DNA from 3 places in the Streptomyces sp. ADI95-16 genome. Region 1 is predicted to be linked to each of the others. Evidence: riboswitches for the same ligand, from Rfam matches in the RefSeq annotation. Region 1 holds a riboswitch; each other region holds the start of a gene.

Region 1 (7,691 bases):
GCGGCTGGTGGTCGACGAAGACCATCACGGAGTTGTCGGGCGTGAGCAGGTCCCCGCTCGGGCCGGCGTGAACCTGGTTGATGTCGAACATGGTGCGTCCTCTCGGAACGGTCGAAGGGCGCCGCCGCGTTCCCCCGCGGCGGCACCCCCCGAAGCTATGACCGTCCCGGACCCCCCTTTTTCCCGCCGGCGCGCCCGCACTAGCCCGAGAGCGCACAGCCGGTGGGGCGGGGGGTCAGTGGTGGGTGAAGTGCGGGGGGCGTTTGTCCGCGAAGGCGGACATGCCCTCCTTCTGGTCGGCGGTGGCGAACACCGCGTGGAACAGGCGGCGTTCGAAGCGGACGCCCTCGGCGAGGGTGGTCTCGAAGGCGCGGTTCACCGCCTCCTTGGCCATCATCGCGACCGGCGCGGACATCCCCGCGACGGTCTCGGCGACGGCGAGGGCCTCGGCGAGCAGCTCGTCGGCCGGGACGATGCGGGAGACCAGCCCGGCGCGTTCGGCCTCGACGGCGTCCATGGTGCGGCCGGTCAGGCACAGTTCCATGGCCTTGGCCTTGCCGACGGCCCGGGTCAGGCGCTGGGAGCCGCCGATGCCCGGGATCACGCCGAGCTTGATCTCCGGCTGGCCGAAGACGGCGGTGTCGGAGGCGAGCAGGATGTCGCAGAGCATGGCCAGTTCGCAGCCGCCGCCGAGGGCGTAGCCGGAGACGGCCGCCACGGTGGGCGTGCGCAGGTTCCCGAGGCGGTCCCAGGCGGTGAACCAGTCGCTGAGGTACATGTCCATGTAGCTCTGCGGGCGCATCTCCTTGATGTCGGCGCCGGCCGCGAAGGCCTTCGCGGAGCCGGTGAGGACGATGCAGCCGATGTCCGGGTCGCGGTCGAGGGCCTCGGTGGCGGCCACGACCTCGTTCATCACCTGGAGGTTGAGCGCGTTGAGCGCGTTGGGCCGGTTCAGGGTGAGCAGGGCGGTGCGGCCCTTGCGCTCGACGAGGATCGTCTCGTGGTCGGTGGTCTCGGTCACGGGGTGGTTCCCTTCGGTGCTTCGGCCGCCGCGTCGCGCAGGACGTGGACGATGCCGGAGAAGTCTTGTGCGGCGCCGCTCGCTTCGGCGAACGCGGCGTACATCTCGGCCGCGCGCAGGCCGAGTCCGGCGTCGATGCCGCCGGCGCGCAGGGCGTTGGCGGCGAGTCCGAGGTCCTTGGCCATCAGCGGGGCGGCGAATCCGGGCCGGTAGTCGCGGTTCGCGGGGCTGGCCGGGACCGGGCCGGGGACGGGGCAGTTGGTGGTGAGCGCCCAGCACTGGCCGGAGGCGGTGGAGGCGACATCGTAGAGCGCCTGGTGGGACAGGCCGAGGCTTTCGCCGAGGACGAAGGCCTCGCTGACGGCGATCATCGAGATGCCGAGGATCATGTTGTTGCAGATCTTCGCGGCCTGTCCGGCGCCCGCTCCCCCGCAGTGCACCGCCTTCTTGCCCATGGCGGCCAGGAGCGGCTCGGCCCGGGCGAATTCGGCCTCGCCACCGCCGGCCATGAAGGTGAGCGTGGCCGCCTCGGCGCCCATCACGCCGCCCGAAACCGGTGCGTCGAGCGCCCGCTGCCCGGCGGCGACGGCCAGTTCATGTGCGGCGCGGGCGTCGGCGACGTCGATGGTGGAGCAGTCGACGAACAGGGTGCCGGGCTTCGCGGCCGCGAGCAGCCCCTCGTCCCGGTAGAGGGCGAGGACGTGCCGGCCCGCGGGCAGCATGGTGATCACCACGTCCGCCTCGGCCGCCGCGGCCCGCGCGGAGTCCGTGATCTCCACCCCCGCCGCGGATGCGGTGGCCAGGGCGTCGGGGACGAGGTCGAAGCCGAGCACCCGGTGACCGGCCGCGACGAGGTTGGCGGCCATCGGGCCGCCCATGTGGCCGAGGCCGACGAATGCGATGACGGTGGTCACCAGGGCACCTCCTGGAAGGAATCGGTCGAGGCGAGGGCCAGCTCGTGGTGGTCGCCGAGCGGGGCGAAGTAGCGGGCCGTGTCGGCCTCCGTCACCTCGGCGAGCCGGGCGGGTGACCAGCGGGGGGCGCGGTCCTTGTCGATGACCTGGGCGCGGATGCCCTCGACCAGGTCGGGCGAGGACAGGGCCGCGCAGGAGACGCGGTACTCCTGCTCCAGTACGCGCTCCAGCGGTCCGAGCCGGCGGGCACTGCGCAGCGCGGCCAGCGTGACCTTCAGGGCCGTGGGCGACTTGGCGGCCAGGGTGGCCGCGGCCTCCTTCGCCGCCGGGACGCCACTGGCGAGGAGCCGGGCCATGACCTCCTCCACCGTGTCGGCCGCGTAGCAGTGGTCGATCCACTCGCGGTGGGAGGCGAGTTCGCCGTCCGGGGCCGGGCCGACGTACGGGGCGAGGGCGTCGTGTACGGGCGCCCGGGCCAGGTCCGCGACCAGCGCTGCGAGTCGTTCGGACGGTACGAAGTGGTCGGCGAGGCCGCAGAGCAGCGCGTCGGCGGCGCCGACGGGGGCGCCCGTCAGGGCCAGGTGGGTGCCGAGCTCGCCGGGCGCGAGCGCGAGGAGGTACGTCCCGCCCACGTCGGGGACGAAGCCGATGCCGGTCTCCGGCATCGCGACGCGGGAGCGTTCGGTGACGATCCGCACGGCGCCGTGGGCCGAGACGCCGACCCCGCCGCCCATGACGATGCCGTCCATGAGCGCCACGTACGGCTTCGGGTAGCGGGCGATCAGCGCGTTGAGCCGGTACTCGTCGCGCCAGAAGTCCGCCGAGGCGCTGCCGCCCGTTCTGGCGTCCTCGTAGATCGCCCGGATGTCACCGCCGGCGCAGAGCCCGCGCTCCCCCGCTCCGGAGATCACCACCGTCTCCACGGCGGGGTCCTCGCGCCACGCCGTCAGGGCCTCCTCGATCCGCAGCACCATGGCGTGGCTGAGGGCGTTGAGGGCCTTCGGGCGGTTGAGCACCAGTCGGCCGGCCCGGCCCTCGACGCGGACGAGGACCTCTTCCTCTCCGCTCATCGCAGGGCCTCCGTGAGCCCGCGGGCGACGATGACGCGCATGATCTCGTTGGTCCCTTCCAGGATCTGGTGCACACGGAGATCGCGGACGATCTTCTCGATGCCGTACTCGCTGAGGTAGCCGTAGCCGCCGTGGAGTTGCAGCGCCTCGTTGGCCACGGTGAAGCCCGTGTCGGTGGCGAACCGCTTGGCCATCGCGCACAGCTCCGCGGCCTTCGGATCGCCCGCGTCGAGGGCCTCGGCGGCCGTACGGAGCAGCGCGCGGGCGGCGGCCAGCTCGGTGGCCATGTCCGCGAGCCGGAACTGGAGCGCCTGGGCGTCGAGGAGCCGGGCGCCGAACGCCGCCCGGTCGGCGAGGTGGGACAGGCTGCGGTCCAGCGCGCTCTGCGCACCGCCCAGCGAGCAGGCGGCGATGCCGAGGCGGCCGCCGTTGAGGCCGTTCATGGCGATGCGGAAGCCCTCGCCCTCCGCGCCGAGCCGCCGGTCGGCGGGCAGGCGCACCCCGTCGAGGACGACCTGCCGGGTGGGCTGGGCGTTCCAGCCCATCTTCTGCTCGTTGGCGCCGAAGGAGACCCCGGGGTCGTCCCGCTCGACGACGAAGGCCGAGATCCCCCGGGGCCCCGCCTCTCCGGTCCGGGCCATGACGATGTACACGCCCGCGGCTCCGGCGCCGGAGATGAACTGCTTGACGCCGGTCAGGACGTAGTGGTCGCCGTCCCGTTCGGCGCGCGTGCGCAGGGCGCCCGCGTCGGAGCCGGCTCCCGGCTCGGTGAGGCAGTAGCTGCCCAGCGTGTCGGCCGTGCAGAGGCCGGGCAGCCAGCGGCGGCGCTGGGCCGCGTCCCCGTACCGGTCGATCATCCAGGCGACCATGTTGTGGATGGACAGGTATCCGGCGATGGAGGGGCAGCCGGTGGCGAGGGTCTCGAAGACGAGGACGCCGTCGGCCCGGGTGAGTCCGCTGCCGCCCTGCTCCTCGCGGACGTAGACCCCGCCGAGGCCGAGGGCGGCGGCCCGCCTGATCACGTCGACGGGGAAGTGTTTGTCCCTGTCCCAGGCGACGGCGTGCGGTGCGAGGTGGTCCTGGGCGAAGTCGAGGGTGACCTCGGCGAGGGCGAGCTGGTCCTCGGTGAGGGTGGTCACGGCGCTCATCCCATCGTCGGGATGGTGAAGCTCGCGCTCTCCTTGGCCCCGGAGGGCCAGCGCGAGGTGACGGTCTTGGTGCGGGTGTAGAAGCGGATGGAGTCCGGCCCGTGCTGGTTGAGGTCGCCGAAGCCGGACCGCTTCCAGCCACCGAAGGTGTGGTAGGCGACGGGGACCGGGATGGGGACGTTGACTCCGACCATGCCGGCGCCGACCCGGCGGGTGAAGTCGCGTGCCGTGTCGCCGTCGCGGGTGAAGATCGCGACGCCGTTGCCGTACGGGTGCTCGGTGGGCAGGCGCAGGGCTTCCTCGTAGTCGGCGGCCCGGACCACCGAGAGCACCGGGCCGAAGATCTCCTCGCGGTAGATCCGCATGGAGGGGGCGACCCGGTCGAAGAGGGTGGCTCCGGCGAAGTAGCCGTTCTCGTGGCCGGGCAGGGTGAACCCGCGTCCGTCCACGATGAGTTCGGCGCCCTCGTTGACGCCGATGTCCACGTAGCGCCGGACGCGGTCGAGGGCGTCCTGGCTGACCAGGGGGCCGAAGTCGGCCTCCGGGTCGTCGGAGGTGCCGATGCGCAGGGCGGCGATCCGTTCCTTCAGCTTGCCGACCAGCCTGTCGGCCGTCTCCTCGCCGACCGGGACGGCGACGGCGATGGCCATGCAGCGCTCGCCGGCCGAGCCGTAGCCGGCGCCGATGAGCGCCTCCACGGCCTGGTCGAGGTCGGCGTCGGGCATCACGATCATGTGGTTCTTGGCGCCGCCGAAGCACTGGGCGCGCTTGCCGTGCGCGGCGGCGGTGGCGTAGATGTGCGCGGCGATCGGGGTGGATCCGACGAAGCCGAGGGCCTGGACGCGGGGGTCCTCCAGCAGGGTGTCCACGGCCTCCTTGCCGCCGTTGACCACGTTGAGCACGCCGGGCGGCAGACCGGCTTCCAGGAACAGCTCGGCAAGCCGCAGCGGTACGGAGGGATCGCGCTCGGAGGGCTTGAGGATGAAGGCGTTTCCGCAGGCCAGGGCCGGGGCGGCCTGCCACAGCGGGATCATCGCGGGGAAGTTGAACGGGGTGATCCCGGCGACCACGCCCAGCGGCGCGCGCAGGGAATGGACGTCGATGCCGGTGCCGGCGTTGTCGGTGAACTCGCCCTTGAGGAGGTGCGGGATCCCGGCGGCGAACTCGACCACCTCCAGGCCGCGTTGCAGGTCGCCGTGCGCGTCGGCGACGGTCTTGCCGTGCTCGGCGGACAGCAGCCGGGCCAGCGCGTCGCGTTCGCCCTCGACGAGCTGGAGGAAGCGCAGCATGACGCGGGCGCGCCGCTGCGGGTTCCACTGGCCCCAATCGGCCTGCGCCTCCTCGGCGCCCGCGATCGCGGCCTCCGTGTCGGCGCGCCCGGCCAGGGGGACCCTGGCCTGGACCGCGCCGGTGTTGGGGTCGTACACGTCGGCGAAGAGACCGGACGTTCCGGTGGTGTGCTTTCCGCCGATGAAATGGGTGAGCTCGCGGACCATCGAAGCCTGCTCTCGTCAGGTGAGATCCGAGGAAGGCGCGGCAGACGGCGGCGGCGCACCGATCGGGGTGCGCGCCGCGGGGCGGACCGCGGGACAGTGAAGGCGCGGAGGCCTTCGTCGAGTCACGAACGCGCGGGCAGGGCCGCGTACTTCGGATACTCCGCCGGATCACCTGGGCCGTGGTCACGTACCGGTGCCATGCGTGTCTGCTCCATCCTCGTGGACAACACGGAACACCCCACGGCCGGTATCCTGACTCCCGGATCAACGCACGCTCTCCGGCCTTCCCGACGGATGGATTCCGTCAGTGGCCTGTACTGCTGAAGAGCGCACTTCCCGGTCACAGTGGCGGGACCGCGCCGGATTCACACCGGCTTCCCTGCACCGCGGGCTTGTCACGAACATATAGTTGGACGTCCTAGTAAGTCCACCCCCACTCGCGGCGCGGACGGGTGTGAAGGGTCCCCGGACCAAGGCCTACAGTCGAGGAATGCGCATCGTCTCGCTGCTCCCCGCGGCCACCGACATCGTCGCCGAGCTCGGTCTGGCCGCCGATCTGGTGGGCCGGACGCACGAGTGCGACTGGCCGCCGCGGGCGGTGGCGGGGGTGCCGGTGGTGACCTCCGCCGGGTTCTCCCCGGACGATCTGAGCAGCCGGGAGATCTCCGCCGCGGTCGGGGGCGCCGCGCACAGCGGGTCCTCGCTCTACGCCCTCGACACCGAGGCGCTGGGCGCGCTGCGGCCCGAGGTGGTCCTCACCCAGGACCTGTGCGACGTCTGCGCCGTCTCCTACGCGGGGGCGAGCCGGGCGGTGCGCGTCCTGGACGGCGGGCCCCGGGTGCTGAGCCTGGAGCCGCGCACCCTGGACGACGTACTGGACTGCCTGGTCACGGTGGGCGAGCTGCTCGGCGTACGGGAGCACGCGCGGGAGCGCCGGGCGGTCCTCGCCGAGCGCCTGGAGGCCGTGCGCGAGCGGACGGCGGGCCGGCGGCCGCGGCCCAAGGTGGTGGCGATCGAGTGGCTCGACCCGCTCTGGCCGGCCGGTCACTGGGTGCCCGAGCAGATCGCGCACGCGGGCGGTGAGGCGCTGCTCGCCGCCCCGGGCGAGCACACCCGGCCGATGGACTGGGAGGCGGTCCGGGCCGCCCGCCCCGACGTACTCCTCCTGATGCCCTGCGGGTTCGCACCGGAGCGCACCCTGCGCGAGCGGGAGCTGCTGACCTCGCTGCCCGGCTGGGAGGAGCTGCCCGCGGTACGGGCCGGCGCGGTGTGGGTGCTGGACGGGCCCGCGTACTTCAACCGGCCGGGGCCCCGGGTGGTGCGCGGCGCGGAGGTGCTGGCGCAGGTCCTGCACGGGGTCGCGGCGGGCGCCCCGGTGACCCCGGCGGAGGCCTTCCGCCTGGGCTGACCGCCGCCTCCGGGCCCCTGCGGCCCCGCCCCCGGCCTCAGCGCGCCCGGTCGGCCACCTGGTACGGGACGAAGGTGCTGGTGTTCTCGTCGACGGCGAGCGGCCGCCCGAGCGGCGGGACGGCGCGCTGCGGACAGTCGAGGCGTTCGCAGATGCGGCAGCCCATGCCGATGGGGGTGGCCGCCGCGGTGTTGCCGAGGTCGAGGCCGTCGGAGTAGACGAGCCGCGAGGCGTGCCGGATCTCGCAGCCCAGCCCGATCGCGAACGTCTTGCCGGGCTCGCCCCAGCCGCCCCGGTGCCGGGTCAGGGCGCGGGCCGTCCACAGGTAGCGCTGCCCGTCCGGCATGGCGGCGACCTGGACGTGGATCCGGCCGGGCGCGGCGAAGGCCTCGTAGACGTTCCACAGCGGGCAGGTGCCGCCCGCGCGGGAGAAGTGGAATCCGGTCGCGGACTGCCGCTTGGACATGTTCCCGGCGCGGTCGACGCGGACGAAGGAGAACGGGACCCCGCGCAGCCTGGGGCGTTGAAGGGTGCTCAGGCGGTGACAGACCGTCTCGTAGCCGATGCCGAAGTGGTCGGTGAGCCGCTCGATGTCGTAGCGGAACTCCTCGGCGGCCGTGTGGAAGGCGCGGTA
Region 2 (7,691 bases), 1.2 Mb from region 1:
CGGGCAGGCCCATGTTCATCGGGCCGAAGGAGACGTCCTGCTCCACCGAGGCCGCGAACAGCTGGTCGTCCGGGTCCTGGACCACCAGCTGCACCGAGGTCCGCAGCCGGGTCAGCCCCGCCCGGTCGTGCGCCACCACCGCGCCGTCGAGCCGCAGCTCGCCCGGACCCGGCTTCAGGCCCCCGCTCAGCAGCCGCATCAGCGTGGTCTTGCCGCTGCCGTTGCGGCCCAGCAGCACCAGCGCGCGGCCCGCCGCGATCCCGAAGTCCACGCCGGACAGCACCGCCGGCCCGTCCTCGTACGCGTAGCCCGCGCCGACCAGCTCCACCAACCGCGTCACAGATACAGCTCCTTCAGTACGAGGGTGGCGGCGATCAGGGTGCCCAGCAGGGCCCCCGACGCCGCGAGGAACCGCCACGACAGCGCCGCCTCCGGTACGAGCACGCGCAGCGCGCCGTCGTAGCCGCGCCCGGCCAGCCCCTCCTGGAGCCGCCCGGCGCGGTCGAAGGCCCGTACGAAGGAGGTCGCCGCGAGCCCGGCCAGCGAACGCCACACCGCGGCCCGGCCGGTCTGCCCGAGGCGGGCCGCTTGGGCGCGCCGGACCTGCGCCATCGAGTCCAGCAGCAGGAACCCGATCCGGTACATCACCAGCGCCACGTCCACCACCGGGGCCGGAACCCCCGCGCGGACCAGCCGGGGCAGTACGTCCGAGACGGGCGTGGTGAACGCGAACAGCAGCACGCCGAGGGAGGCCGCGGAGGTCCGCAGCAGCAGCTCGGCCGCGTGCCGGGGGCCGTCGGGCGCCCAGGAGACCAGCCCGGCCGGGCCGCCGACGGCGACCAGCAGGGGCAGAGCCCCGGTGAAGCAGAACCCGAGCGGGATCCGGAACGCCCGCCACAGCCGGCGCCCGGGCACCCCGGCGGGGCCGAGCAGTACGGCGAGGGTGGCGCCGGCCACCAGCGGCCCGCCGGGCCACGGCGGCAGGGCCACGGCCGTGACGGTGAGACCGACCCCGAGCAGGCCCTTTTCGAGCGGGTGGCGGCGGCGCCAGCGGCTGCCGTGCGCCGCCACGTCGATCGGCAGCACCGCCTACGCCTCCGGGGTGGTGGCGGCGGCCTGCGGGGCGGGCTGCCGCTCCGCCTGCGCGAGGCCCTGGCGGCGTCCCTTGCGCACGCCGAAGTAGTACGCGAGCACGCCCGCGCCGAGCGCCGCCTGCAACGCGAACAGCGCGGACTCCACCTCCCCGGACGGAGGCTCGTACAGCGGGGAGAACCAGGGCTCGTAGTCCGGCTTGAGCTCGGTGATGGCCGCCTCCGCCTGCGCGTCGGCCCCCGCGAACGGCTCCTCCTTGCCCTCGCCCAGCCCCAGCGCGAGCGGGAGCACGGCCAGCGCCGCCACCAGGAGCAGCAGCAGGGTGTTGATCTTCGCGTTCCGGCTCATCAGACCGCCGCCTCCTGCTGGTTCCCGGTACGGGCGCCGGCGCCGCCGCCCGTGAGCTTCGCGACGCCGAGCCGGACCAGGTCCGACTTGCTCGACTGCATCAGCAGCCGCATCACGAGCACCGTCAGCAGGCCCTCGCTCACGGCCAGCGGGATCTGCGTGACCGCGAAGATGCCGCCGAACTTGGCGAGCGCGCCGGGGAACCCGCTCCCCGGGTCCGGGAAGGCGAGCGCCAGCTGCACCGAGGTCACGCAGTAGGTGACCAGGTCGGCGAAGAAGGCGCCGAAGAACACGGTCACCATCAGCGGGACGTCGAACTTCCGCAGCAGCCGGTAGACGGCGTACCCGGCCCAGGGCCCGGCGATCGCCATGGAGAACACGTTGGCGCCGAGCGTGGTGAGCCCGCCGTGCGCCAGCAGCAGCGCCTGGAACAGCAGGGTGATCGTGCCGAGCACCGCCATGATCGGCGGCCGGAACAGGATCGCGCCGAGCCCCGTCCCGGTGGGGTGCGAGCAGCTGCCCGTCACCGACGGGATCTTGAGCGCGGAGAGCACGAACGTGAACGCGCCGGACGCGCCGAGCAGCAGCGTGCTCTCCGGGTTGGCCTTCACCTCGCGGGTGAGGGCGCGGACGCCGTGGACGACGAAGGGAGCGGACGCGGCGCCCCAGGCGACCGCGTGCAGCGGGGGCAGAAACCCCTCGGCTATATGCATGAGTGGGGAGACCTCTCCAGCACCTCGTGGATGGACAACGCGCCCCGGCCGGTCTCCTGGCTCACGGGTGCTGTTGTCCCGGCTCCGCCTTCCCGGGGTCGTACGGTCTCCCGCGCGAGCCCAGTGGCTTCCCTACGGAGTGGAGCCGGACTTCCCGATCACAGTGGCGAGGGCCGCACCGGTTTCGCACCGATTTCCCGAACACCAAGGCCAGCTGACCCTAGTCGGCCGCACGGACCGGTAACAACCCGCGCCGATCACGCCGGTCGGATGGCCGGAATCCGCCGGTCTGTCCGCCGGTCACGTCCGCGGGCCCGCGAGCCGGCAGGTCCGCGAGCCCGCCCCGCCCGGATGGGCTCCGTCCGGTGGCGGGGGCCCTCGGAGGCTCGCAGGGTGGGGGAGTGGCCGACACCCCGCAGACCTTCGACACCGCGCAGCCCCCCGACTACGGCGACCTCACCGCCGTCTACGTGAACTGCACGCTCAAACGCTCGCCCGAGACCAGCAACACCGAGGGCCTGATCGACAAGAGCCGCGCCGTCATGGCGGCGGCGGGCGCCCGGACCTCCCTCATCCGTGCCGTCGACCACGACATCGCCACCGGTGTCTGGCCCGACATGACCGAGCACGGCTGGGAGAGCGACCAGTGGCCGGTGCTCTACAGCCAGATCATGGACGCCGACATCCTGGTGCTCTGCGGGCCCGTCTGGCTCGGTGACAACAGCTCGGTGATGAAGCGGGTGATCGAGCGGCTCTACGCCTGCTCCTCGATCCTCAACGACCAGGGCCAGTACGCCTTCTACGGCCGGGTCGGCGGCGCGCTCATCACGGGCAACGAGGACGGCGTCAAACACTGCGCCATGAACATCCTCTACAGCCTCCAGCACCTCGGCTACGCGATCCCCCCGCAGGCCGACGCGGGCTGGATGGGCGAGGCCGGGCCCGGTCCCTCGTACCTCGACCCGGGCTCCGGCGGCCCCGAGAACGACTTCACCAACCGGAACACCGCCTTCATGTCCTGGAACCTCATGCACCTGGCCGCGCTGCTCAAGCGGGGCGGCGGCATCCCGGCGCACGGCAACCAGCGCTCCCTCTGGGACGCGGGCTGCCGCTTCGACTTCCCGAACCCCGAGCACCGCTAGCCGGGGGAGGCGGGCGAGGAGAACGGGGACCCGGCGCCCGCCACGGCGCCGGGTCCCCGCACGCTCAGCACACGTTCGGGTGCGCGACGTCCAGCACGAACCGCTCCGGCCCGTGCAGGACGGAGGAGGTGTAGGAGGGCTTGGTGTCGAAGGCGGCGCCGAAGGTCACGTACCCCTCGTAGTCGCCGGTCAGGGCCATGCCCTTGAGTTTGGGCAGGTAGATCTTGACGAGCTTGGGCCCTTGGTACACGTTCTGCCCGGCGTCGTCGTGACCCGCCGCGGGATGCAGGCGGACCTCCAGGAAGTACTTCCCGGCGAGCGGTACGGGCTTGCCGGACCCGTCGTAGACGAGGTGGGTGACGGGCGTGACGGTGACCTGGGGGACGTATCCCTTGACGTCGATGACGAGCCGGTCGTACGTGCAGTGCCCGCCCCAGCGGGCATTGACGACGAGCGGGGTCTGCGTGCGGGCGGAGCCGGTCGCGGCGGCGGCCGAGGCCGGCGCGGCGAGCGAGATCCCGGCGGCGAGCAACATGCCCGTGGCCAGGGCGGTGATCTGTCGGCGGCGGAGGTGCTTCATGACGCCCCCTGTTTCTCCAGAGACGGGGACCGATGTCATCGCTAAGGACACCTCCGGCGCCCCGGCGGTTCCACCGGAGCCGCGGCGGCCCTGCGGACGGCGAAGAGCCCCACCGGGCGCGCGGCCGCGGTGGGGCTCTCCGAGCAGGTCAGCGGGTCAGCCGGCCGTCGTCAGCATTCGATGACGTTGACCGCGAGGCCGCCGCGGGCGGTCTCCTTGTACTTGACCTTCATATCGGCGCCGGTCTCCTTCATGGTCTTGATGACCTTGTCCAGGGACACCTTGTGGCTGCCGTCGCCGCGCATCGCCATCTTGGCCGCCGTGACGGCCTTGACCGCCGCCATGCCGTTGCGCTCGATGCACGGGATCTGCACCAGGCCGCCGACCGGGTCGCAGGTCAGGCCGAGGTTGTGCTCCATGCCGATCTCGGCCGCGTTCTCGACCTGCTCCGGGGTGCCGCCCAGCACCTCGGCGAGGGCGCCGGCCGCCATCGAGCAGGCCGAGCCGACCTCGCCCTGGCAGCCGACCTCGGCGCCGGAGATCGAGGCGTTCTCCTTGAACAGCATGCCGATCGCGCCCGCCGCGAGGAGGAAGCGGACCACGCCGTCCTCGTCCGCGCCCGGGACGAAGTTCGTGTAGTAGTGCAGGACCGCCGGGAGGACGCCCGCCGCGCCGTTCGTGGGCGCGGTGACGACGCGGCCGCCCGCCGCGTTCTCCTCGTTGACCGCCATCGCGTAGATCGTCGTCCACTCGCTGCGGTGCATCATCGCGTCGCCCTCGGTGCGCAGCTGGCGCGCCGTGGAGGCGGCCCGGCGCTTGACCCGCAGGCCGCCCGGGAGGATGCCCTCGCGGGACATGCCGCGCGCGACGCAGGACTGCATCACGCGCCAGATCTCCAGCAGGCCCTCGCGGATCTCCTCCTCCGTGCGCCAGGCCTTCTCGTTCTCCAGCATCAGGGAGGAGATCGACAGGCCCGTCTCGTTCGCGAGGCGGAGCATCTCGTCGCCCGACCGGAAGGGGTACTTCAGGACGGTGTCGTCGAGCTTGATCCGGTCCTCGCCCACCGCGTCCTCGTCCACGACGAAGCCGCCGCCGACCGAGTAGTACGTCTTCTCCAGCAGCGGGGTCCCGGAGGCGTCGTAGGCGAAGAGCGTCATGCCGTTCGCGTGGTACGGCAGCGACCGGCGGCGGTGCAGGATCAGCTGGTTCGGCTCGTCGAACGCGATCTCGTGCGCGTTTCCTATCTCCGTGCCGAGGAGGCGGAGGCGGCCGCTCTGGCGGATGCGCTCCACCTCGTCGTCCGCGGTCTCCACGTTCACCGAGCGCGGGGAGTGGCCCTCCAGGCCCAGGAGCACCGCCTTGGGGGTGCCGTGGCCGTGGCCGGTGGCGCCCAGCGAGCCGAAGAGCTCCGCACGGACGGACGCGGTCTCGGCGAGGACCCCGTCCTTCTTCAGGCGGGTCACGAACATGCGCGCGGCCCGCATCGGACCGACGGTGTGGGAGGACGACGGGCCGATGCCGATGGAGAAGAGATCGAAGACGGAGATGGCCACTGGCGGACTCCCTTGTCTGCTCGTGGGGTGGGAGGGGGCGGGAGAGGCGGTTCGTACGGGGGCGGTCGATTGTTCGGATTTTGTCCGACAGGCGAGCTTATCGCGGCGAGGTGAACGGCTCGTCCGCCCGAAGGGTCGCGCAGGGGGCGCCGGGCGGGCGGGACCGGTCCCGTCGGGCCCGTACGGGAAGGGTCCGGGGCCCGTACGGGAAGGGCCCGGCCCCTGTGAGACAGGAACCGGGCCCGACCCTTGACCTGCCGACGTCAGAGCGTCGGGTACAGCGGGAACTTCGCGGCGAGCGCCGAGACGCGCGCCTTGAGGTCCTCGGCGTCGTACGCGGGCTTGAGCGCCTGCGCGATGATCTCCGCGACCTCGGTGAAGGCCTCGGTGTCGAAACCGCGGGTGGCCAGCGCCGGCGTGCCGATCCGCAGGCCCGAGGTCACCATCGGCGGCCGCGGGTCGTTCGGGATGGCGTTGCGGTTGACCGTGATGCCGACCTCGTGGAGGCGGTCCTCGGCCTGCTGGCCGTCCAGCTCGGAGTCGCGCAGGTCGACCAGGACCAGGTGCACGTCGGTGCCGCCGGTGAGGACGTCCACGCCCACGGCCTTGACGTCGTCCTGGACGAGGCGGGCGGCGAGGATCTTCGCGCCCTCCAGGGTGCGCTCCTGGCGCTCCTTGAACTCGGGCGAGGCCGCGACCTTGAAGGAGACGGCCTTGGCCGCGATCACGTGCTCCAGCGGACCACCCTGCTGGCCCGGGAAGACCGCGGAGTTGATCTTCTTGGCCAGTTCCTGCGTCGACAGGATGACACCGCCGCGCGGACCGCCGAGGGTCTTGTGCGTGGTGGTGGTCACGACGTGGGCGTGCGGCACCGGGTTCGGGTGCAGACCCGCGGCGACCAGGCCGGCGAAGTGCGCCATGTCGACCATCAGGTACGCGCCGACCTCGTCCGCGATGCGGCGGAAGGCGGCGAAGTCCAGCTGGCGCGGGTAGGCGGACCAGCCGGCGACGATCAGCTGCGGCTTGGACTCCTTGGCGAGGCGCTCGACCTCGGCCATGTCCACCTGGCCCGACTCGTCGACGTGGTACGGGACCACGTTGTAGAGCTTGCCGGAGAAGTTGATCTTCATGCCGTGGGTCAGGTGACCGCCGTGGGCCAGGTTCAGGCCCATGATCGTGTCGCCCGGCTTCAGCAGCGCGAACATCGCCGCCGCGTTGGCCTGCGCGCCCGAGTGGGGCTGCACGTTCGCGGCCTCGGCGCCGAACAGCGCCTTGACGCGGTCGATCGCGATCTGCTCGACGACGTCGACGTGCTCGCAGCCGCCGTAGTAGCGGCGGCCGGGGTAGCCCTCGGCGTACTTGTTGGTCAGGACCGAGCCCTGGGCCTCCATGACGGCGACCGGGGCGAAGTTCTCCGACGCGATCATTTCCAGGGTGGACTGCTGGCGCACGAGCTCGGCGTCGACGGCGGCGGCGACATCGGGGTCGAGCTCGTGGAGAGGGGTGTTCAGTACGGACATCAGGATCCCCTGGGGTCAGTTACCGGCGGTGAGCTTGGCGTACTCGTCGGCGGAGAGCAGATCGGCCGGCTCCTCCGCGACGCGCACCTTGAACAGCCAGCCGCCCTCGAAGGGGGCCGTGTTGACGAGCGCCGGGTCCTCCACGACGTCCTGGTTGGCCTCGACGACCTCGCCGGTGACGGGGGAGTACAGGTCGCTGACCGACTTGGTCGACTCCAGCTCGCCGCAGGTCTCGCCCGCGGTCACCGTGTCGCCGACCTCGGGAAGCTGGGCGTAGACGACGTCACCGAGCGCGGTGGCCGCGAACTCCGTGATGCCGACCGTCGCGACGCCGTCCTCGGCGGTCGACAGCCACTCGTGCTCCTTGCTGTAACGCAGCTGCTGGGGGTTGCTCATGACCTGATTCTCCTGGATGCGGGGGAGTGCGAACGAACAGGGCGTCTCGACTGGCGAGACGGGTCTGCCGGGATTGCTGCCGGGGCCCGGTACGGGACCGCGGCTACTTCTGCCGCTTGTAGAACGGCAGAGCCACAACCTCGTACGGCTCATGCGTACCGCGAATGTCGACGCCGACGCCGGAGGTGCCGGGCGCGGCGTGCGCCGCGTCCACGTACGCCATCGCGATCGGCTTGCCCAGCGTCGGGGACGGGGCACCGGAGGTGACCTCGCCGATGACCTCGCCGCCGGCCACGACCGGGAACCCGGCGCGCGGAACGCGGCGGCCCTCGGCGATCAGACCGACC
Region 3 (7,691 bases), 910 kb from region 1:
TCCCCGAGGGTGGTGGTCGTACCGGTCGGGGTGAAGGCGACCGAGCACACCTTGAGGCTGCCGGCGCCGTCGTCGACGGTCAGCGCCAGCTGGGTGGCCGTACCGGCGGTGAAGGTGGACTGGGCGACCCACTGCGGGGCCCCGGGGGTGACCGGAACGGGCGGGGCCGTCGTGAAGCCGCCGCCCGCGACGGCCCGCAGCGCGTCGATGGAGGAGTAGGCGGAGGGCACGGTGTCGGACGGCTTGTACTTGAAGCCGCCCGCCGGGTTGTACTGATTGGCGATCAGGAAGTCGATCGGGGTCTTGCCGCTGCCGGTGAGGAAGTCCCCGGTCTGCGGGTTGAATCCGCAGGCGTTGAGACCGGCGACACCCCAGCCGTTGGAGCTGGTGTTCACCCCGTACAGGGAGTTGAAGGCACCGCTGCCGGAGACCAGCGTGCCCTTCAGGAAGTTCTTCGCCTGGACGACGTCCGTGTCGGTGTTCGGTACGCCGGACACGCACAGGGCAGCCATGGCGGCGCCGGTCATGTCGACGTCGCCCGCGGAGTTCAGGACGGTCGGATTGCCCTCGCCCTTCTGGTACGTCCAGCCGCCGTCCACGTGCTGGTTGGCGCGGATGCGGGCGACCATCGAGTCCGTCAGCGCCTGCGGGACACGGGCGCCGCCGGCCTGCGTCTTGGCGCCGCCCAGCGAAAGGGCCGCGAAGACCGTGCCGTTGAAGTTGCCCGACGGGCCGAAGTAGCCGGCTTCCGCGGTCTGCCAGTAGGAGTAGATGTTGGCGACGAGGTTGCGGGAGGCGGACACGCGGGCAGGGTCGATGCCGGCGGCGTACGCGTTGAGGGTGCCGCGCTCGTAGTCCGTGACCACCGGGGAGGCCTGCGGCCAGCCCGCCGTCGACAGCAGGTTGCGGTAGACGGTGCGAGCGTTCTTCGTCGTGTCGCCACCCGGGTAGACGTCGACGACGGCAGTGCCGGCCGCCGCGAAGGTGCTGAACGCCCACTCGTTGGACAGGCCGGAGCCGGCGTACGAACCGTCAGCCGCCTGGAGGGACTTGAGGTATGCCACACCGTTGGTCTTGGAGGTGGCGATCTGGGCGGGTGACGAGGTCGCGGACGCGGGGAGCGCGGTGAGCGCGAAGGCGCCGAGCGCTGCGGGCACGACGAGCGCGAGGCGGCGGGAGGTGCGGGGACGGGGACGGGACATGGCCTGCTCCTGGAATCGGCGGACGCCGACCTCATCCGGCGCTCCACGTCCAGTGCGGACGCACGGGCGGGCATGCCGGAGGGCCGCCGCCCGGAACGCGTGGTACGGCTTCCTGTACTGCATCGCCGTATGGGCATTCGGGCTCGGAGACGGCCCCCGCCGTCCCACACCGCTGCGCGTCAGCTCCGGCTTCCCACCGGATTCCCCCATCTGGCAGCCCAGGACGCTACCCGAGTGATCAAGGGTCCGCCAGCCACCGCGAGACGGGCCGCCCGGACCCGCCGGGAGCGCTCCTGGATGAGATGCAAGACACCTTGACGCTGCCTTTATCAGCGTGTTCCACTCCGACTGATAAGCACTCAGCTCCAGGGGAAGCCGGTCTGAATCCGGCGCTGACCCGCAACCGTAGGCCCGGCATCGCCGGGCGAGCCGGAATGCCTGGAGCCAGGTTTTTGCAGCGAGAAACGCCGTCGCGGACTACGGCGTGGTTCGAAGGCTTCTTCCGCGCCCTGCGCACCGCGCATTGCGCACCGCGCTCCGTGCGTGCGGGAAGCCCTTTGCCACGCACTGGTCCGCCCGGCTGACACGAGGGGCCGTGGTGGGGACCGCAGAGCTAGCAGAGCGACGCACGGGAAGAATGAGGCTGGTGTCGCTGATGTCGGCGGCGCTGCTGACGTTCGGCGCGAGCGCGGTCTTCGTCACCGGGACGACGTCCGCGGCGGCCGACCCGATCGAGGGGTGCACCGCCACGGCCGGCGCCGTCGTCGCCGTCGACTTCGGCCCGTTCGGCGGCAAGGTGGAGCGCGGCTGCGACACCACGCCCACCACGGGCTACGAACTGCTCCGGGACGCCGGTTTCACCACCGAGGGCACCGTCCACGACGGCCCCGCCTTCATCTGCCGCATCGGCAACGGCTCCTTCAACTCCGGTACCCAGTACCCGACTCCGGACAAAGAGGCCTGCGTCCTCACACCGCAGGCGACCGCCTACTGGTCGTACTGGATCGCCTCGCCCGGCCAGAAGAACTGGACCTACAGCCCCCTCGGCGCGATGGCCCGCACGCCGAAGGACGGCGACGTGGACGCCTGGGTGTTCGGCGGTACGGACATCGGCGGGACCTCCGGCAAGCCCACCTTCTCCCCCGACGACGTACGCGCCGCAGGCGGCGGCCCCAGCCCGGACCCGACCGGGCCCACGGGCCCGCCCACCGTGCCGCCGGGCACCGTGGACCTGCCCGCCGCCACCCGGTGGCTCACCGGGCAACTGACCGACGGTGAAAGGGTCGTCGACGAGGGCGCCACGACGGCGAACCACTTCCTCACCACCGAGGCCGTCTACGCGCTCGCGGGCGCCGACCCCAAGAGCGCGACGGCCCGCAAGGCCGCCGACTTCCTCGCCACGCCCGCGCAGACGGACGCGTACGCCTACCCGGTCGGCAAGGACGGGATCCCCGACGCCACCGCCGCGGCGCGCCTCGCGCTCGTCGCCGAGGCCACCGGCAGGGATCCGCGGGCCTTCGGCGGGCACGACCTGCTCGGGGACCTGGTCAAGTACGTCTGTCCCCGGGACATCGGTGACGGCGAGACGGTCGACGGCTGCCTCACCAAGGGCGATTTCCGCACCACCGGCCAGTCGGACGCCCAGGCCATGGCCGTCATCGCCCTGCTGAACGGCGGCGTGACGCCCCCGGCCGACGCCGTGAACCGGCTGGCCGGCCTCCAGTGCGAGGACGGTGGGTTCACCGGCATCCTCATCCGCTCCGGCGGATGGTGCGACAGCGACGCCGCCTCCACGGGGCTCATCGCCCTGGCCCTCAAGCGGGCCGGCGGCCACGACGCGGCGGTCGCGAAGGCCCGGGCCTACTTGAGGAAGTCCCAGCTGGCGACCGGGGCTTGGCCCTCCGCCTCGTACATGACGACCGGCGCCCCGGCCGCCACCGCACGGGCCGCCCAGGCGCTGCGCGCCCTCGGTGACACGCCCTACGCGGACGCGGGCCTCTTCTGGCTCTCCAAGCAGCAACTCCCCGCGGGCGGCTTCGGCTTCGAGGAGGGCGAGACCGACGCGCGGGTGTTCGCCGCCGCGCCGGTGGTGCTCGCCGCCGCCAAGAGCGACCTGGTGACGCTGACCACCCCGCCGGCGGTTCCGCCGACGGCTGCGCCGGGCGAGGGGCCTGACGCGAAGAAGGGGACGGCCTACCTCACCGACAAGGCCCGTCTGATCCAGGGCCGTTACTACGAGAACGCGCCCGGCAGCGGCTTCGCCGACTACGGTCTGACCATCGACGGCGCCTACGCCCTGGCCGCCACCGGCCAGGACAACGCCACCCTGCGCAACGTCGTCGACTTCCTCGACAAGGGCGGCAAGGACGGCAAGGGGCGCGGCGTCCACGACTGGACCCTGATCGGCACCAAGCACGCCGGCGGGGGTTCCATCGGCAAGACCGCCGTCCTCGCGGAGGCCGTCGGCCGCAACCCGCGCGCCTTCGGCGGACAGGACCTGATCGCCGCCCTCGCCAAGGCCGTCTGCCCGGCCCCGAGCACCGCGCCCGACCGGAGCTGCGCCGCCAAGGGCGCTTACACCAACGCCCCGTCCGTGTTCTCCCAGTCCCTCGGCATCATCGCCCAGGTCCGCGCCGGTGACGGTGCCGCGGCGGCCGAGCCGATCGCGTACCTGGAGAGCCTCCAGGAGTCCTCGGGTGCCTGGCCCAGTCTGATCGGGACGTCCAGCGGGGCCGAGGTCGACTCCACCGCAATGGCCGCCATGGCCCTCGACCTGCTTCCGGACGCCAAGGCACAGGCGGCCGTGGACAAGGCGCTGGCCTGGCTGGCCACCCAGCAGAAGGACGACGGCGGCTTCCCCGGCGCGTCGGGCAACTCGGTCAACTCCGCCGCCCTCGCCATCCAGGGCATGTCCCTCGACGCGCCGAAGTACGGCGCCCAGATCGGCAAGGCCCGTAAGTTCCTCGTGACCCAGCAGAACACCGACGGCGGCTTCAACGTCGCCAAGGGCGGCCAGCCCGGTTCCGACGTCCGCGCCTCCACCCAGGCGGTGGGCGGCGCCACCGGCATCTCCTTCGCCACCCTGACCCGCAGCCTGGAGGGCACCACCCCCGAACCCATCCCCAGCACCTCGACGGGAACGGGCGGCACGGGCGGCACCGGCGGTACGGGCGGCACCGGCGGCACCGGTGGGACGGGCGGCACGGGCAACACCACGGGCGGGACCAGCGGTACGGGCGGGACCACCGGATCCGGCGGCACCAGCGGCACTCCCGTCATCATCACCCCTGGCGAAAGCCCGAGCGCTTCCAACGGCACCAGCTCCGCCGGCGGCAACTCCGGCAGCTCCGGCAGCTCCGGCAGCGGTTCGGGCGCCTCCGGCGGTGCCGGCGGTACCGGCACCACCACCGGTTCCGCCGGCGGCAACAGCGCGGTCGTGACCGGCGGTTCGGGCGGAGTCCTGGCCTCCACCGGCGTCCAGGTCGGTGCGCTGGCCGGCGCCGCGGCCGTACTGACCCTGGCCGGATGGCGGCTCGTCGTCATGGCCCGTACGCGCCGCAACCCTGCGGAGGAGGACCGATGAGCTCCCGCGTCACACGCGCCCTGGCCCGCCTGACGGCGGCCCTCGGGCTGACGGTGGCGGCCCTCGCCGCCACCGTCGGCCCGGCCGGGGCCGCCCCCCAGGCGATGGGCCAGTGCACCACCTCCTCCGGAGTCGTGCTCGCCGTGGACTTCAGCCACTGGGGCGGGCCCGTCTACCGCTCCTGCGGCACCACGCCCACCACGGGCTACGAGCTCCTCAACCAGGGCGGCTGGGCCACCACCGGCACCGGCCACGACGGACCCGCCTTCATCTGCCGCATCGGCTACAGCGGCCACCAGGGCGGCAAGCAGTACCCGACCCCGCAGCAGGACGACTGCGTCCTGACCCCGCCTGCCTCCGCGTACTGGTCGTACTGGCATGCGAACCCGGGGCAGAACACCTGGGAGTACAGCCAGCTCGGCGCGATGCTCTACAAGCCGAAGCCGGGCAGCGTCGACCTGTGGATCTTCGGCGGGACGAACATCGAGGGCACCGAGGGCAAGCCCACGGTCACCCCCGATCAGCTGCGGGCCCACAACACCCAGCCCGCGGGGGCTCCGGCTCCGAAGGACACCCGTACGGCGGCTCCCCTGCCGCCGGACGTCAACACGGGCCCCAGGCCGGAGAACCCGCCGCCGGCCGACCGCACACCCCCTGCGGCGGCCCCGCCCGCGCAGGGCGCGGCGGCCCCCGTCCCGTCCGCCCCCGACTCCCCCTCGGCCTCGGCCCCGCCCGCCGGGAGCGCCTCACCCTCACCCTCGCCTTCGGTGTCGCCGTCGCCATCGCAGTCGCCGTCGACCAGTACGGGAGCGGTGGCCGCTCAGGCCCCCGGGCCCCAGGTGGTCGAGGCGGCGCCGGCCGCCGATGCCGAGCACGACGCGGGCTCGTACCTGCCCGCCGTCGCCACCGGGGCGCTGGTGCTGCTGATCGGCGCCGCCGCCGTGTTCGCGGCCAAGCGCCGCCGTCGTACGGAGTAGCCGCGTGTCACGCACCACCACGGCCGCGGCCACGCCGCCCGGGTCCGGCACCGCGCCGGACCCGGGCGGCCACCGTCTGCCCCGCACCCTGCACCCGGTCGCCTGGTGGATCTGGGCGCTCGCCCTGGCCACCGCCGTCAGCCGCACCAACAACCCGCTGCTGCTGTTCCTCGTCCTCGCGGTCCTCGGCTACGTCATCACCATGCGGCGTACCGAGGCCCCCTGGGCCCGCGGCTTCAAGTACTACCTCTACCTGGCCCTCACGGTCGTCGCGATCCGGGTGACCTTCCGGGCGGTCTTCGCCACCGGCATCACCCCGCGGGACCACTTCCTCTTCTCCCTCCCCCACATCCCCACCCCCGACTGGTACGCGGGCATCCAGCTCGGCGGTCCGGTCTCCCTCGAAGCGCTGCTCTCCGCGGCCACCGACGGACTGCGGCTCGCCTGCATGCTGTGCTGCATCGGCGCGGCCAACACCCTCGCCAACCCCAAACGGGCCCTGCGGGTCCTGCCCGGCGCGCTGTACGAGCTGGGCGTCGCGGTCACCGTCTCCATCAGCGTCGCGCCCCAACTGGTGGCGAGCGTCCAGCGCGTGCACCGCGCCCGCAGGCTGCGCGCCGGCCGCCCCAAGGGCCCGCGCGCCCTGCGCGGCATCATCGTCCCCGTTCTGGAGGACGCCCTGGAACGCTCGCTGCGGCTCGCGGCCGCCATGGACTCCCGTGGCTACGGCCGCGCCGGGACCGCCACCCGCCGCTCCCGGCGCCTGACCGGTGCGCTGATGCTGCTCGGCATGTGCGGGCTGTGCGCGGGCGCGTACGGGCTCCTCGACGCGACCGCGCCGAAACTGCTCGGGCTCCCCACGATGGGAGCGGGCGCGCTGCTGTGCTTCGCCGGACTCCGGCTCGGCGGGCGCCGCATCACCCGTACGACCTACCGGCCCGACCCGTGGCGGGCCGCGGAGTGGACCGTCGCCGGGTGCGGGGTGGTGTCGGCCGTCCTGCTGTTCAGCAATGCCGGTTTCAACGCCGCCGAGCTCAACCCCTCGATCTACCCGCTTAGTTGGCCGACCCTGCCGCTCGTGCCGGCGGCGGCGATCCTGCTCGCCGGAGCCGCCGGCTTCCTCGCCCCGCCCCCGACCGCTCCCGTCCGGGCGACCGTATCCGCACCCGTCCCCGTACAGCGCAACGAGGAACCCAAATGATCCACTTCGACCAGGTCACCGTCCAGTACGACGACGCGGCCGAACCGGTCCTGCGCGAGGTGGACCTCACCGTCGAGGAGGGCGAGCTGTGTCTCGTCGTCGGCCACACCGGCGTCGGCAAGTCCACCCTCCTCGGCGCCGTCAACGGACTCGTACCGCACTTCACCGGCGGCACCCTCTACGGCCGCGTCACCGTCGACGGACGCGACACCGCCGAACACCCGCCGCGCGAACTCGCCGACGTGGTCGGGGTCGTCGGGCAGGACCCGCTCGACGGCTTCGTCACCGACACCGTCGAGGAGGAACTCGCCTACGCGATGGAGCAGTTGGCGGTGCCACCCGCCACCATGCGCAAGCGCGTCGAGGAGACCCTGGACCTCCTCGGCCTCGCGGACCTGCGCCACCGCGCCCTGCACGAGCTCTCCGGCGGCCAGCAGCAGCGGGTCGCCATCGGCTCCGTCCTCACCGCCCACCCGCGCGTACTCGTCCTGGACGAGCCGACCTCCGCCCTCGACCCCACGGCCGCGGAGGAGGTCCTGGCCGCCGTCACCCGCCTCGTCCACGACCTCGGCGTCACCGTGCTGCTCGCCGAACACCGCCTGGAGCGCGTGGTCCAGTACGCCGACCGCGTCATCCACCTCCCCGGCGACGGGCGTGTCGTCTCCGGGCCGCCCGCCGAGGTCTTCCGTACGTCGTCCATCGCACCGCCCATCGTGGAGCTCGGCCGC

Evidence for each region. Region 1 has a riboswitch for cobalamin ahead of EES41_RS30625 (CoA-acylating methylmalonate-semialdehyde dehydrogenase). Riboswitches for the same ligand answer to the same signal wherever they lie in the genome.
Region 2: linked by a shared signal. The riboswitch ahead of EES41_RS25410 (energy-coupling factor ABC transporter permease) and the one ahead of EES41_RS30625 (CoA-acylating methylmalonate-semialdehyde dehydrogenase) in region 1 are both predicted to bind cobalamin.
Region 3: linked by a shared signal. The riboswitch ahead of EES41_RS34695 (hypothetical protein) and the one ahead of EES41_RS30625 (CoA-acylating methylmalonate-semialdehyde dehydrogenase) in region 1 are both predicted to bind cobalamin.

What each region holds. Positions count from the first base shown of each region.
Region 1 is NZ_CP033581.1:6,876,453-6,884,143, reverse strand. It holds gene EES41_RS30650 (hydrolase) at 1-91, opposite strand, end outside; gene EES41_RS30645 (enoyl-CoA hydratase) at 236-1,021, opposite strand; gene mmsB (3-hydroxyisobutyrate dehydrogenase) at 1,018-1,935, opposite strand; gene EES41_RS30635 (enoyl-CoA hydratase/isomerase family protein) at 1,932-3,005, opposite strand; gene EES41_RS30630 (acyl-CoA dehydrogenase family protein) at 3,002-4,153, opposite strand; gene EES41_RS30625 (CoA-acylating methylmalonate-semialdehyde dehydrogenase) at 4,150-5,649, opposite strand; cobalamin riboswitch at 5,874-6,053, opposite strand; gene EES41_RS30620 (cobalamin-binding protein) at 6,140-7,057, shown strand; gene EES41_RS30615 (short-chain fatty acyl-CoA regulator family protein) at 7,095-7,691, opposite strand, start outside.
Region 2 is NZ_CP033581.1:5,649,546-5,657,236, forward strand. It holds gene EES41_RS25395 (energy-coupling factor ABC transporter ATP-binding protein) at 1-340, opposite strand, end outside; gene cbiQ (cobalt ECF transporter T component CbiQ) at 337-1,086, opposite strand; gene EES41_RS25405 (energy-coupling factor ABC transporter substrate-binding protein) at 1,090-1,440, opposite strand; gene EES41_RS25410 (energy-coupling factor ABC transporter permease) at 1,440-2,153, opposite strand; cobalamin riboswitch at 2,182-2,377, opposite strand; gene EES41_RS25415 (flavodoxin family protein) at 2,555-3,295, shown strand; gene EES41_RS25420 (hypothetical protein) at 3,360-3,875, opposite strand; gene EES41_RS25425 (L-serine ammonia-lyase) at 4,046-5,428, opposite strand; gene glyA (serine hydroxymethyltransferase) at 5,692-6,948, opposite strand; gene gcvH (glycine cleavage system protein GcvH) at 6,964-7,344, opposite strand; gene gcvT (glycine cleavage system aminomethyltransferase GcvT) at 7,448-7,691, opposite strand, start outside.
Region 3 is NZ_CP033581.1:7,785,327-7,793,017, reverse strand. It holds gene EES41_RS34695 (hypothetical protein) at 1-1,202, opposite strand, end outside; cobalamin riboswitch at 1,313-1,451, opposite strand; cobalamin riboswitch at 1,572-1,641, shown strand; gene EES41_RS34690 (prenyltransferase/squalene oxidase repeat-containing protein) at 1,858-4,785, shown strand; gene EES41_RS34685 (hypothetical protein) at 4,782-5,762, shown strand; gene EES41_RS34680 (energy-coupling factor transporter transmembrane component T) at 5,767-6,963, shown strand; gene EES41_RS34675 (ABC transporter ATP-binding protein) at 6,960-7,691, shown strand, end outside.